Regions from separate parts of the Enterobacter sp. RHBSTW-00994 genome, predicted to be linked through region 1. Evidence: predicted binding sites of a transcription regulator. Region 1 holds the regulator's gene; the other holds the start of a gene.

Evidence for each region. The regulator Fur, encoded in region 1, represses iron uptake genes when iron is present. The targets are predictions, from matches to a motif close to ATAATAATGAGAACNACTATCAA.
Region 2: a site for Fur is predicted at 4,538-4,560, ahead of sufA (Fe-S cluster assembly scaffold SufA). Genes of this name have one in related genera too.

Annotation. Positions count from the first base shown of each region.
Region 1 is NZ_CP056199.1:1,326,146-1,333,960, reverse strand. It holds partial or broken gene HV346_RS06275 (IS4 family transposase) at 1-341, opposite strand, end outside; gene pgm (phosphoglucomutase (alpha-D-glucose-1,6-bisphosphate-dependent)) at 523-2,163, opposite strand; gene seqA (replication initiation negative regulator SeqA) at 2,188-2,736, opposite strand; gene ybfF (esterase) at 2,920-3,693, shown strand; gene ybfE (LexA regulated protein) at 3,822-4,109, shown strand; gene fldA (flavodoxin FldA) at 4,265-4,795, shown strand; gene fur (ferric iron uptake transcriptional regulator) at 5,088-5,534, shown strand; gene chiQ (ChiQ/YbfN family lipoprotein) at 5,667-5,996, opposite strand; gene chiP (chitoporin) at 6,043-7,440, opposite strand.
Region 2 is NZ_CP056199.1:1,996,044-2,003,858, forward strand. It holds gene fdxH (formate dehydrogenase subunit beta) at 1-553, shown strand, start outside; gene fdnI (formate dehydrogenase-N subunit gamma) at 546-1,184, shown strand; gene fdhF (formate dehydrogenase subunit alpha) at 1,223-3,373, opposite strand; gene HV346_RS09585 (DUF1543 domain-containing protein) at 3,661-4,164, opposite strand; gene sufA (Fe-S cluster assembly scaffold SufA) at 4,601-4,969, shown strand; gene sufB (Fe-S cluster assembly protein SufB) at 4,978-6,465, shown strand; gene sufC (Fe-S cluster assembly ATPase SufC) at 6,475-7,221, shown strand; gene sufD (Fe-S cluster assembly protein SufD) at 7,196-7,815, shown strand, end outside.

The DNA of each region.
Region 1 (7,815 bases):
GTGGATGCACTGCCTGTTTGCCGGGTGATATCAAAAAGCTCCCGCACAGCGTTCTCCCCCAGTGTTTTACGGCGCTGAATGACAGCACTCCGGGCGGAAAAAGGGGGGCCAGTACGGTCAGTGATATCCATCAGATTTACGATTTCTGTCATTGGACGGTCGCAGAAAATGGACATCCCTACGACAAGCCAAATCATCGATCCGGGAGGGAGTTTGCGTTTACGCAAAGTGACGGTATCGGTCAGCGTGAGTGCCTGCTGAATAAGCGCCGGGGGAATGAGGTCGGCGAGATTACGGGCACGCTCTGGAGTGCGTGGCGTTGATAATGCCAGGTGCCTGATAAAGTTCCATTTAAAAAGGGCTCCATAATGAACATGGAACCCTTTTTACACCATCCACCGGATCGGTCAATCGATCCTTAACTGATCGGCATTAGCCCGAAGGTTGCCGTTTTTAGTGTTTTCTCCCTCATTCTGTGGGAGAAGGCTGGAGTGAAAACATCAGCCCACACCAGAACTACACTTACGCGTTTTTCAGCACTTCGCTGACAATCTCTACCGCTTCTTTCTCGATCAGCTTACGGTGCTCATCACCGAGGAAGCTTTCGCAGTAGATTTTGTACGCGTCTTCCGTACCAGACGGACGCGCGGCAAACCAGCCATTCTCGGTCATGACTTTCAGGCCGCCAATGGACGCACCATTACCTGGCGCAGCAGTCAGACGCGCAGTAATCGGATCGCCTGCCAGCGTATTGGCGCTGACCATTTCAGGGGAGAGTTTAGACAGAGCGGCTTTCTGCGCAGATGTCGCTGCCGCCTGAATGCGGTTGTAGCTTGGCGCACCAAAACGTGCGGCCAGCTCATTGTAGTGTTCCTGCGGGTTTTTCCCGGTAACGGCGGTAATTTCAGCCGCCAGCAGACACATAATGATGCCATCTTTGTCAGTCGACCACGGTGTACCGTCGAAGCGCAGGAAAGATGCCCCTGCACTCTCTTCGCCGCCAAAGCCGAAGCTACCGTCATGCAGACCGTCAACAAACCATTTGAAGCCCACCGGGACTTCCACCAGCTTACGGCCAAGTGCATCGACCACACGGTCGATCATCGCAGAAGAGACCAGTGTTTTACCGACAGCGACCTCTTTGCCCCACTGTGGACGATGCTGGAACAGATAGTTGATCGCGACCGCCAGATAGTGGTTCGGGTTCATCAGACCTGCCGGGGTGACGATACCGTGACGGTCGTAATCCGGGTCGTTTGCAAACGCCAGATCGAATTTATCACGCAGCGCCAGCAGACCTGCCATAGCACACTCTGAGGAGCAGTCCATGCGGATTGCGCCGTCTTTATCGAGATGCATAAAGCGGAAGGTTTGATCAACGTGATCGTTCACGATGGTCAGATCCAGTTTGTAGAATTCGGCGATACGTTTCCAGTACTCGATCCCGGAACCGCCAAGTGGATCAACGCCCAGTTTCAGACCTGCTTTCTGGATCGCAGCGATATCAACGATATCAGCCAACCCTTCGATAAACGGCTGGACCAGATCCAACGCTTTCACGTGACCTGAGGCCATTGCCGCATCCAGAGAGATGCGCTTTACACCTTTCAGATCGTCCGCCAACAGGGCATTAGCGCGGTCTTCTACCACTTTAGTGACGTTGGTATCTGCCGGGCCGCCGTTAGGTGGGTTGTATTTGATACCACCATCATCTGGCGGGTTGTGGGATGGTGTAATAACGATACCATCAGCCAGCGCACCACCTTTTTTGTTGTGCACAAGGATCGCGTTAGAGACCGCAGGCGTCGGGGTAAAACCGTTATTTTCCTGGACAATAACGTCCACGCCGTTAGCGGCCAGCACTTCCAGTACGGAGATGAAAGCTGGCTCAGATAAAGCGTGCGTATCCTTCCCTACATAGCACGGACCCGTCACGCCATTTTTCGCGCGTTCTTCCGCGATGGCCTGGGCAATGGCCAGAATATGCGGTTCGTTAAAGCTATGGCGACCCGCGCTACCGCGGTGGCCAGACGTACCAAACTTCACTGCGTGTTCTGCGTTACCCACAACCGGTTTCAGTACGTAGTACTGCGCGGTCAGTTGGGCGACGTTAATCAAATCGCTTTGTTGTGCAGGTTGGCCTGCACGGTTGTGATTTGCCATTGCCGGGTCCTTCTTATGCAAGGGTTAGATTGTACCGCAAACCTTTTCGATCAATTCCGCCGGGAACTGCATGGACTGCATGATGTGTTCAACCATGCTGCACTTGCGGCCCGTGTTGGTATTGGTAATCACCCAGTATGGCGTACCAGGGACATGTTTAGGTTTGGTTTGATTGCCGTTTTGTAGCAACGTCTGCTCGTCACCCGCAAAATACACGCGCGTACGACCGTGCAGCGACTCGGTCGCTTCAGCAAACGCTTTGTTATCCAGTGAATAGAGTGTAGACAGCACCAACATAAAGCGGTTAACCGCCTTTTTCTGCTCTGCGTATTCATCAGAAAGCAGCAGTTCGCGCATCGCACGCACTTTATCTTTGACCGGCGTTTGTGCCGGTTTAACTTGCGCAGCTACACTCGGCTGAAGCACAACATCTTTAGTAACAGGAGTGACAGGCTGTGAGGCGGCGGAAAATTTCAGCATGCGCCGTAAAATGTCGGACGCGCTCTCCCCGATATGCCGCGTTTGGCTGGCGATATACTGATAGAGCTCATCATCAACTTCGATTGTTTTCATCTTAATCCAGTGCGATATCTTATCTGAATACAAGTCGTTGGGATTATAAAGTCAAATCCCAACAGCGGATAGCGTCAAGCCAGGTTGGCGGCAAAAGTCAGAATAAACTGGATCCTTGCAGCCGGGCGGCAGAATGGTCAACATAATACCCTAACCTGACATACGTAAAAAAAGAACTTTGCCATGAAATTGAATACCCGAGCGCAATCTGCACAATCGCCGAACAATAATTCCCCCATCGTACTGGTTCACGGCCTGTTTGGCAGCCTTGATAATCTGGGTGTACTGGCGCGCGATCTGGTTACCGATCACGACATTTTGCAGGTCGATATGCGAAACCATGGCCTTTCCGGTCGATCGCCGGACATGAACTACACGGCAATGGCACAGGATCTGCTGGAGACACTTGACGTTAATAACCTCGAAAAAGTCACGCTGATTGGGCATTCAATGGGCGGCAAAGCCGTTATGGCGCTGACCGCGCTCGCACCTGAGCGTATCAATGGGCTGATTGTTATTGATGTTGCCCCGGTAGATTACGACGTTCGTCGCCATGATGAAATTTTTGCGGCAATTAATGCCGTGACAGACGCCGGTGTATCTACCCGCCAACAGGCGGCAGCCATTATGCGCGAGCACCTTGATGAAGAGGGGGTTGTGCAATTTTTGCTGAAATCTTTCGTCGAAGGTCAGTGGCGTTTCAACGTTCCGGTGCTGTGGGATCAGTACCGTCATATTGTCGGCTGGGAACCCGTGCCTGCCTGGTCACACCCTGCTCTCTTTATCCGTGGCGGCAATTCACCGTATGTTACTGAAGCGTACCGCGATGCGATTCTGGCGCAGTTCCCTCAGACACGAGCCCACGTGATTGCCGGAGCTGGGCATTGGGTGCACGCAGAAAAACCAGAAGCTGTACTTCGCGCTATCCGCCGTTATCTCGCTGACATTGAAAATTGATTAAAAAGACAGCGACCGGAAGGCTACAGGCTTCCAGTCGTTGGCGTGCCGTTTTCCGTGATGTATGATTGCGCGCTTATCGCCTGGGCATTAGCAGGGCGGCGTGTTTCCCCCGAAGTCTCAAAATCATGGCCAAAGAACAAACGGACCGCACGACAATAGATCTGTTCGCGAATGAGCGTCGCCCGGGACGACCCAAGACCAATCCGCTTTCACGCGACGAACAGCTGCGTATTAATAAACGCAATCAGCTTAAACGCGATAAAAATCGTGGGCTTAAGCGTGTCGAGCTAAAGCTCAATGCTGATGCCGTCGATGCACTTAACGAACTTGCTGATGCACGCAATATCAGCCGTAGTGAGCTGATTGAAGAGATGTTGATCGCGCAACTCGAAAAATCACACAGCAAGGTGTAAGTCGGATAATTCCCTTTCTCACCCTTTTCATGTAGCACAGAGTGCAGTCCTGCGCGATAGCAGTTCCCGCAGGGTTGTCAGTTCTGCTATTATTGCCCCTATCCGTGGACAAATCGCGCCACCATACCATTAAGTTTCAAGAGGTTATTTTACTCATGGCAATCATCGGCATTTTTTTCGGCAGTGACACCGGCAATACCGAAAATATCGCAAAAAATATTCAAAAACAGCTCGGTAAAGATGTTGCCGATGTGCATGACATTGCCAAGAGCAGCAAAGAAGATCTCGAAGGCTATGACATCCTGTTGCTCGGCATTCCAACCTGGTACTACGGTGAAGCACAGTGTGACTGGGACGATTTCTTCCCAACGCTGGAAGAAGTTGACTTCAACGGTAAACTGGTTGCCCTGTTCGGCTGTGGCGATCAGGAAGATTACGCAGAGTACTTCTGTGACGCACTGGGAACAATTCGCGATATCATTGAACCACGCGGCGCGGCGATTGTAGGCCACTGGCCAACAGCGGGTTACCACTTTGAGGCCTCTAAAGGTCTGGCTGATGACGATCACTTTGTCGGTCTGGCCATTGATGAAGATCGCCAACCGGAGCTGACCGCTGAGCGTGTTGAAAAATGGGTGAAACAGATCCGCGAAGAGCTGAATCTGGACGACATCCTTAACGCTTAATGATTGATGCGGCGCAGCATTTGTGTTGCGTCGCAGTATCAGGTCGTACCAATTAAATTAATTGCTACAAACTTTTAACTTTTGCGCTCATACCTGTACAATAACTGTCTGGTAAAGGGGTCGCTTTCTAACAAGTTTGTTGGCGATACCACGTTTTTATAAGCATACTTTGCTTGAGACTTGCAGTTTTCATTTAGGCATGGCAGTTCTATAATGAGACGCATTATCCCAAGTGCATTTTCTGTCACTTCTTCTTTAGAAGTGAATCGTTTAGCAACAGGACAGATTCCGCATGACTGACAACAATACCGCATTAAAGAAGGCTGGCCTGAAAGTTACGCTTCCTCGTTTGAAAATCCTGGAAGTGTTGCAAGGACCGGATAACCATCACGTCAGTGCGGAAGATCTTTACAAACGTCTGATCGACATGGGCGAAGAGATTGGGCTGGCGACCGTATACCGTGTTCTGAACCAGTTTGATGATGCCGGAATTGTCACCCGTCACAACTTCGAAGGCGGTAAATCCGTGTTCGAACTGACGCAACAGCATCATCACGATCACTTGATTTGCCTCGATTGCGGCAAAGTGATTGAGTTTAGCGATGATTCCATCGAAGCGCGTCAGCGTGAAATCGCAGCACGTCATGGCATCCGCCTGACTAACCACAGCCTGTACCTGTATGGTCACTGTGCAGAAGGCGATTGTCGTGAAGACGATCACGCGCACGACGCGAAATAAGCTCGCTTTCGTACTCTGAGCCAACCTTACGGTTGGCTTTTTTTTGCCTGAAATATCAATAAAAAAGCCCGGAGATGCATTGCTTACTGTATTGACAGTAAACGAGCGTCTCCGGGCGTGGCAAACAGCTTACTATTTGGTGTTATTGCTACGAATTTCCTGCCAGATTTTGTCGCAACGTTTTGCCACTTCCTGATCGTTACCGGTTTTACGCGCCTGAATACAGGCCTGGTAATCCATCACTCTGACATTTTCCTGCGTCGCGAATTGCTCATGTGCTTTCTCTTTCTTCAGCACAGTCAGCCCACTTTGGCAAGCTTCAATTTTTTCCGGCGAGCCTTCAGCCGTATTAATGCAGGCGCTGTAAGCCTCTTTCAGGCGAGAATCTTCTTTCGGGGCCTGAGGTTGCGCACAGGCTGTAAGCCCGGCAGCCATGACGGCAATAAGCACGATTTTTTTCATCATTTCAGTCTCCTTTCCGGCGGGACTCAGCCCGCCGGAGGGTTCATCAGAAAATAGTGAACGGCGCGATAACCATAAATTTCACGTCTCGCTCATCCTGGAAGATGTTGCCGTAACCGCCCGCATAGCTCGGGATATCGGAATGGTTGTCATACTGAGTGAAGTGAAGCTTGAACATCGTGCCTTTTGCGCGGCCATCCTGCAGTGTGTAAATCGCATCCAGGCTGTAAGAGGACTCTTTCAGACGGTAGTTAGGGTCGTAGTAAGCATCCGGGGTGGCCATATCGGCAGGCTTCGCATCCCAGGCGTAAGCATAAGATGCACCCACTGCCCAACCCGGGAGGTTCCAGTTCTTCAGGTCATACATCGCGCCGAAGAAGACGGCTTTTTCGCCATCGGCGTTAAAGTCAGAACGGTTATCCCACCAAATATCCAGACGACCGTTTGAAGAGGCATAGGTTGGTGTCATACGTTGCAGGAAGTAGCCTTGCTGGCCTTCAGCTTTCACCCAGGTCCCTTCCAGACGTAAATCAACCTGACCGACTTTGTAGCCAAACGTCAGCGCCTGCAACCATGCTGTGCCAGCATAAATATCGTTAACCGTTCCATTGCTGGCTTTGTCACGCGTACCATAGAACTGGTAGCTGGTGCTCAGAGGACCACCAATGATGTCGAATTTGTAGCTGGCTTTCGCAAAATACTGATCGATATACCCTTCAGCCTGACCAAATGCGGCTTCAAGAACCAGATCGTTTTTGAAATCGTACTTCGCACCGAGTGAGTGGAGATATTCTACTTTGGTTTTTCTGTCGTTCTGATAGAACTTGTCCATCTCAATATGCCACGGCGCTTTGTACTCGTTGGTCCACATATAGGAGAAGCTCAACGCGCCCGCATCACCGTAGTCAAAATTAGCTCCGGCTTCTGCGCCCTGATAAGTACCTGGCATAAAGCTCCAGTGCGGTGCTAACAGGGTTTGTCCGGTTGGCTGAATATAACCTGCTCGCGCCCATACAGGACCGTATTTGAATTTTGCAGCCGCTTTATACAGGCTGACCCCGCTTTTATCGCCAGACCAGTCTTCTTTGTACGCTTTATTACTGGAAGAGAAGGCAATTTCGTTCGGGTGGCCGCTATCGCCATTTTCTGCCATTTCAATTGCGGTAAATGCTGCAATATCAAGACCGAACATATCGGCTGCATAACCAGACTGGAAATCCAGGTTGGCGTTCCAGGTGGAGTGAGAAAGGTTGGTTTTATATTTGTCTTCGGTAACATCTTTACGATCACGCTCACGCTGCCAGTAATAGACACCGCCTGTTAACGTGGAATCATCGACAAATCCTGCTGCATGAACTTCTGGGGAGACAACCCAACCAGACATTGCTGTGACACCGGCAATAGCCAGCGCCAGCGCACTACGTTTGCCACTGAACGTACGCATAGATAAATCCTCTTTGACGAATTAAAACGCCTAAACGGCGAAAAATATAAAAGACCTGATGGTCTGGGGTAGTTAGAAATACCCTCGAATTAACTACCGCCTTTAGGTTATTTTTCGCGACACGAATTATCAATGCTTTTTAGTAGGCAAAAGTCAGGATTATGACGAAGTGCACATAATTGGTAGTGATTTGTAACACTTCCGCCAATTCGAGGTTTTACGCGGAAAATCAGTTAGTTTAAGCAAGGAAGAACTATTTTTGTCGACGATTTATCTCAGTCCATTGGTGGACAAATACTTCGAACTTTTTTCGAGAAAAATAAGTAGCAGCTCATTGACCTGATATTTTGACATCGCCATGACATACCTTTCATT
Region 2 (7,815 bases), 670 kb from region 1:
CCCGTCTGCGGGGGCGATCATCCAGTATGCCAACGGGATCGTGGATTTTCAGTCTGAACACTGTATTGGCTGTGGTTACTGTATCGCAGGCTGCCCGTTCAACATTCCGCGTCTTAACCCGGATGATAACCGTGTCTACAAGTGCACGCTCTGCGTCGACAGGGTCAGCGTCGGGCAAGAGCCTGCCTGCGTGAAAACCTGCCCGACCGGGGCGATTCATTTCGGGACTAAAAAAGAGATGCTGGAGCTGGGCGGATCTCGCGTTGAGCAGTTGAAAAAACGCGGTTACCACCACGCAGGCGTCTATAACCCGCAGGGTGTCGGTGGGACACACGTCATGTACGTGTTGCATCATGCTGACCAGCCGGAGCTGTACCACAATTTGCCCAATGAGCCGAAAATCGACGTGCCGGTGAATCTGTGGAAAGGGGTTCTTAAACCACTCTCTGCCGCCGGGTTTATCGCCACCTTTGCAGGGCTGATTTATCACTATATCGGTGTGGGGCCAAATAAAGAGACGGATGACGACGAAGAGGAGAACGATCATGAGTAAAAGCAAAATGATCCTGCGCACGACGTTTATCGATCGCGCGTGTCACTGGACAGTGGTGATCAGCTTCTTTCTGGTGTCGCTCTCCGGCATTGCGCTCTTTTTCCCAACGCTGCAATGGCTGACCGAAACCTTTGGCACACCGCAGATGGGGCGTATTTTGCACCCGTTTTTCGGCGTGCTGATCTTCGTCTTGCTGATGTTTATGTTTGTGCGTTTTGTGCATCACAACATTCCCGATAAACAGGATATTCCCTGGGTTAAAGGGATTGTTGAGGTGCTGAAAGGCAACGAACATAAAGTGGCGGATGTCGGTAAATATAATGCCGGTCAGAAGATGATGTTCTGGAGCATCATGAGCCTGATCTTCGTCCTGCTGGCGACGGGCATCATTATCTGGCGTCCCTGGTTTGCTCATTATTTCCCGGTCAAACTGGTGCGCTGGAGCCTGCTGATTCATGCCACGGCTGCCATCGTGCTGATTCACGCTATTCTGATCCACATCTATATGGCGTTCTGGGTGAAGGGCTCGATTACCGGCATGATTGAGGGCAAAGTCAGCCGTCGCTGGGCGAAGAAACACCATCCTCGCTGGTATCGTGAACTGGAAGCGAAAGAGAAGAGTCAGGAGTAGCAATACTGCCGGGTAGCAAGCGCTACCCGGCAAGCCCGTCAGACATTGACTGCGTTAATCAACCGCGTTTTCATCGTTTGGTAGCTGGACGCAGCAAAATCTTCAGCCCAGCGCTGGTCCTGAATCGCCTCCAGTTGTACCGCACAATATTTGGTTTCCGGCGTTTTGGAGATAGGGTCGAGATTGTCCTGCGTCAGTTCGTTACAGGCTCCAATCCACCACTGATACGTCATGTAAACCGCACCTGTATTGATGCGCTCGCTGATACTGGCGCGTGTAATGACTTTACCTCTGCGGGAACGCACCCACACCAGTTGTCCATCACGAATGCCAAGTTTTTCAGCATCTGCAGGGTTCATCTGGACCCGTCCTGGCTCGTCGGCCAGGCTTTGCAGCGCAGCACAGTTACCGGTCATGGAACGACAGGAGTAGTGACCCACTTCGCGGACGGTGCAAAGGACTAATGGATAGTCACTATCAGGGACTTCCGCAGGTGCACGCCAGGCGGCGGCAAAAAGCTGTCCTTTTCCGCTTGGGGTATCGAACTGGTTGTCTTTATACAAATACGGCGTGCCGGGATGATCAAGCGTTGGGCATGGCCACTGAACATGCCCCATCTCACCCATTTTTTCGTAAGTAACTCCGTAAAACAGTGGGCACAGGTCGCGCATCTCATCCCAGATCTGCTGGTTGGAGTCATAGTGCATTGGGTAGCCCATCTCGGTGGCGAGAAGGCTGATAATGTCCCAGTCACGCTTTACATTCCCGCTGGCTTCGATGGCTTGACCAAAACGCTGGAATCCGCGATCAGCGCAGGTGAAAACGCCGCCGTGTTCCCCCCAGGACGTTGCCGGAAGCAGTACGTCGGCCACTTCGGCCGTTTTGGTCATAAAGATGTCCTGCACGACCACGAAATCGAGCGCCTCAAAGCCGCTACGTACCAGACCAAGATCGGCCTCAGTCTGGAGCGGATCTTCGCCCATGATGTAATAGGCTTTGACCTTGCCTTCAAGTGCGAGATGAGGCACTTCGGTAATGCGTGTTCCGACGCGATCGTCCATTTTGCTGGCATCGATCCCCCAGGCATCGGCAAATTTCTGGCGAACATCCGGGTCGGTGACATCCTGATAGCCGGGGAACATATTGGGCAGAACGCCCATATCACACGCACCCTGAACGTTGTTCTGACCACGAACCGGGCCAACGCCGACTGCCGGGCGACCCAGATTGCCGGTGAGAAGCGCCAGGCTGGAAAGCCCTTTGACCACATCAACCGCCTGACCAAACTGGGTGACTCCCATGCCCCACATCACCGTAGCGGATGGGGCGGCTGCGAAGGTACGCATCGCCTGGCGCACATCTCTTGCCGGGATACCGGTCAGGTGCTCGACCTTCTCAGGCGCATAGTCTTTTACCGTCTGGCGATATGCGTCGAGCCCTTCGGCAAAGCGTGCCACATAGTTTTTATCGTACAACTCTTCTTCCAGCAGTACATAACCGAAGGCATTGACCAGCGCCATATTGCTGCCGTTTTTCAACTGGAGGTGTTGATCGGCAATGCGTGCCGTTTCAATCCTGCGAGGATCGCAGACAATGATTTTCGCCCCATTTTCACGGGCTTTAAGTACGCGTCTGGCGACAATAGGGTGTGAATCGGCACAGTTGTAACCAAACACCAACAGGCATTTTGAGTTTTCAATATCATTAATTGAGTTGCTCATCGCGCCATTGCCGAGAGTCTCCTGCAATCCGGCGACAGAGGGGCCGTGACACACGCGAGCGCAACAATCGACGTTGTTAGTATTCAATACCGCGCGGGCAAATTTCTGCATCACATAGTTGGTTTCGTTGCCCGTGCCTCTGGAGGAGCCGGTCGTCATGATCGACCGGGGGCCAAACTGTGCTTTGATGGCACTGAGCTTGCTTGCGGTATAGCGGATAGCTTCTTCCCAGGTGACCGGCGTGAAGGCATCACCTTTGTTATAGCGGATCATGGGTTGCGTTAAACGTGGGGTCAGGAGACGGGTGTCGTTGAGAAAATCCCAGCCGTAAAACCCTTTCAGGCACAACGTGCCCTGGTTGGTTACGCCATTTGCGGCCTCGGCACGGATAATACGGTTATTTTCAACGACAAGATTCAGTTTGCAGCCCGCACCGCAGTATGGGCAGACGCTTGCGATTTTTTTCATCAATAACAGACCTGTTAAGAAATGAAGTGATACGGCTCCGATAAGCCGGGAGCCGCATCATGAGATTCCATTGTATGAGCCAGCATTCTCTGACCAATCGTTTAAGCACGAATCATGCCAGTATTTAATTTATTAATTTTATTGAGAATTTTATGTCTGATGAAACCAGTCGACATGACACTCGACATAAATGACGATGTGAGGAATTGCACAAACAGGCGGCATAAAACCGCCGCTCAGGTTCGCATTAAAGTGAGGATGAATGTCTTACTGCTATACGGGTCGCGTTAAAGACCAATTGGCTGATAGCCTTGCCACTCTGGCCTGACCCGGCGGCCTGTCGCGTTCGGCGTAAGATGAACAAATAAATTACCAAGCTTTTCAAGTAACAGGCAGTCATCCACCTCTTTCAGGTTATCTTTGTGCTGCTGGTCGACACCGCAGAGCAGGGTTGACAGCGCCTTTTGTTTTGCCTCTTGCGCGCTGTCTGCGACAAAAAGGTCAAATTCATGTAATTCAGCCAGTGTGTCAGGGCGGTATCCGCCAGCATTCACAAAAAAGAGTTTTTTCGCTGATGGGGCTGGTTGGTCAGAGAGGGTGACGGAATAACCATCGGCCCAGGTGATACGGCTATAGCCATCAATGTGGATCTTATCCTTGTCACCAAACCACGCTTCCCGCAATGCCGGCCAGGCGTCTTCTGGCGTCTTTGCTGCAACAAACTGAATGTCATGGACTTCGATATTCGATTTTCCTGCGTTTCCGCCGACGTAAAACATGTACAGATTCATTACGATTCCCTGTTTTTGTTTAATCGATATATAAACAAATATACAGCGATGAATTCAATAACGGGAGTCGCTGGCGTGATAAAAAGGATCAAAAATGTCGATAATCTGATTATCCTTGAAAATACCAACTCACTGATTTTGATGAAATTAGCGGGGATAGCGCATTTTTTGCACCCTATCTCAAAAATAGGCATTTCCGATACATATTTTACTTTTCCCGAAAAAGCCTGCCTTTAGAATGTTAAATGCATTATTAATCAATGTATTGAACAATTAAATCCATTCCACCGAGCTGTCCTGACAGGGTCTATGCTTATTAAAAGTAGCCAAAAAGGGCGATTTAGCGGAAAGCCCCTGCTGTCAGGGGGTTGAAGTGATAATCGTTATCACTAACATGGTGTTTATGCCCTTGAGGCTCAACAGATGAGGTGGACCTATGGAATTGCATTCAGAAACCTTCAATCCCGCTGATTTTGCCTGGCGAGGTTTAACGCTCACGCCGGCGGCAGCTGCGCATATCCACGAGCTGGTGGCAAAAAAGCCCGAGCTTCTGGGCGTCCGTTTAGGCGTTAAGCAGACCGGTTGTGCCGGGTTCGGCTATGTGCTGGATACCGTCACTGAACCCGACAAAGACGATCTGGTGTTTGAAACCGACGGCGCAAAACTGTTCGTCGCGCTACAGGCGATGCCTTTTATCGACGGGACGGAGGTCGATTACGTGCGTGAAGGTTTAAACCAGTTATTCAAATTTCATAACCCGAAAGCCCAGAACGAATGCGGCTGCGGCGAAAGCTTTGGGGTATAGGCGGTACTATGTCTCGTAATACTGAAGCAACTGATGATGTCAACACCTGGAGCGGCGGACACCTCAACTACAAAGAGGGGTTCTTCACCCAACTGCAGACGGATGAACTGGCGAAAGGCATCAACGAAGATGTCGTCCGCGCGATTTCGGCAAAACGTAACGAGCCGGAATGGATGCTCGAGTTCCGTTTGAATGCTTTCCGGGCCTGGCTGGAGATGGAAGAGCCACACTGGCTGAAAGCGCATTACGACAAACTGAATTATCAGGATTACAGCTATTACTCCGCGCCATCCTGCGGCAGCTGTGATGATACTTGTGCCTCCCAGCCAGGAGCGGTACAGCAGACGGGGGCGAACGCCTTTTTAAGCAAAGAGGTTGAAGAGGCCTTCGAACAACTGGGCGTGCCGGTACGTGAAGGCCGAGAGGTGGCAGTTGATGCCATTTTTGACTCGGTCTCCGTCGCCACGACATACCGGGAAAAGCTGGCCGGGCAGGGGATCATATTCTGCTCCTTTGGCGAAGCGATTCATGATCACCCCGAACTGGTAAAGAAATATCTGGGTACGGTTGTGCCAGGCAATGACAACTTCTTCGCGGCGCTGAATGCCGCGGTTGCGTCTGATGGAACCTTTATCTACGTGCCAAAAGGAGTTCGTTGCCCGATGGAACTGTCGACCTATTTCCGCATTAATGCGGAAAAAACGGGCCAGTTCGAGCGCACGATCCTGATTGCCGATGAAGGCAGCTACGTCAGCTATATCGAAGGGTGTTCTGCCCCGGTTCGCGATAGCTACCAGCTCCATGCGGCAGTCGTTGAGGTAATCATTCACAAAGACGCTGAGGTGAAATACTCCACGGTGCAGAACTGGTTCCCTGGCGACGGCAATACCGGCGGTATTCTCAACTTCGTGACCAAGCGTGCGCTGTGTGAAGGTGAAAACAGCAAAATGTCCTGGACGCAGTCGGAAACGGGATCGGCCATTACCTGGAAATACCCAAGCTGTATTCTGCGTGGAGACAACTCCATCGGTGAGTTTTACTCGGTCGCCCTGACCAGTGGTCACCAGCAGGCGGATACCGGCACGAAAATGATCCACATTGGTAAAAACACCAAATCAACGATTATTTCGAAAGGGATCTCCGCCGGTCATAGCCAGAACAGTTACCGCGGGCTGGTGAAAATCATGCCGACGGCGACCAATGCCCGTAATTTTACCCAGTGTGATTCCATGCTGATTGGCCCGGACAGCGGGGCGCATACCTTCCCGTATGTTGAGTGCCGCAATAACAGCGCACAGCTTGAACACGAAGCGACAACATCGCGTATTGGTGAAGACCAGCTCTTCTACTGCCTGCAACGCGGTATCAGTGAAGAAGATGCGATTTCAATGATTGTGAACGGCTTCTGTAAGGATGTGTTCTCTGAACTGCCGCTGGAATTTGCCGTTGAAGCACAAAAACTCCTCGCCATTAGTCTTGAACACAGCGTCGGTTAAGGAAAGCACATGTTAAGTATTAAAGATTTACAGGTCAGCGTGGAAGATAAAGCAATTCTGCGTGGGCTCAATTTCGACATCCGTCCGGGTGAGGTTCACGCCATCATGGGGCCAAATGGCTCCGGGAAAAGTACGCTTTCAGCGACGCTGGCGGGGCGTGAAGATTATGAAGTGACCGGTGGAACGGTTGAGTTCAAAGGCAAAGATTTGCTGGAACTGTCACCGGAAGAGCGCGCGGGCGAAGGGATCTTTATGGCCTTCCAGTATCCGGTTGAGATCCCCGGCGTCAGTAATCAGTTCTTCCTGCAAACGGCGCTTAATGCCGTGCGCAAGTACCGCGGGCTGGATGAACTGGATCGCTTTGATTTCCAGGATCTGATGGAAGAGAAGATCAAGCTGCTCAAAATGCCGGAAGATTTGCTGACCCGTTCGGTCAACGTGGGGTTTTCTGGCGGGGAAAAGAAACGCAATGACATCCTTCAGATGGCCGTGCTTGAGCCTGAGCTCTGTATTCTCGATGAAACCGATTCAGGTCTCGATATCGATGCCCTGAAGATTGTCGCTGATGGCGTCAATTCGCTGCGCGATGGCAATCGTTCATTCGTTATCGTTACCCACTACCAGCGTATTCTTGACTACATCAAACCGGATTACGTCCACGTACTTTATCAGGGACGCATTGTGAAATCGGGGGATTTCACGCTGGTTAAACAACTGGAGGAGCAGGGTTATGGCTGGCTTACCGAACAGCAGTAATGCACTCCAGCAATGGCATCGCCTGTTTGAAACGCAGGGGGAAAGACGTTCTGAAGAGGCTCAACAGCATTTGCAACAGATGCTGCGCCTCGGCTTGCCGACGCGAAAACATGAAAACTGGAAATACACTCCGCTCGAGGGGCTGCTCAACCGACAGTTTGTGATGCGGCCAGCGAAGGTTGATCCGGCGTTGCGTGATGCTCTGTCACTCAGTGTGGATGCGGTGCGTCTGGTGTTTGTTGATGGGCAGTTCCACCCGGACTTAAGTGACAGCGTTGATGACTGCGGCTTTGACATCACCGTGAATGACGATCGCCAGTCGCTTTCCTCGCCGGTACAGTCGGAAGTGTTTCTGCATCTGACGGAAAGTCTGGCGCAACGTGTGACCCACATTCGTGTGAAGCGTAACCAGCGCCCGGTGAAACCGTTGCTGTTAATGCACATTACCCAGGGGCTGGAAGGTGAAGAGGTTAATACGGCGCACTATCGCCACCATCTTGATCTGGCCGAAGGGGCCGAAGCGACGATTATCGAGCATTACGTCAGCCTTAATGAAACCACGCACTTTACCGGTGCGCGTCTGACGATGAACGT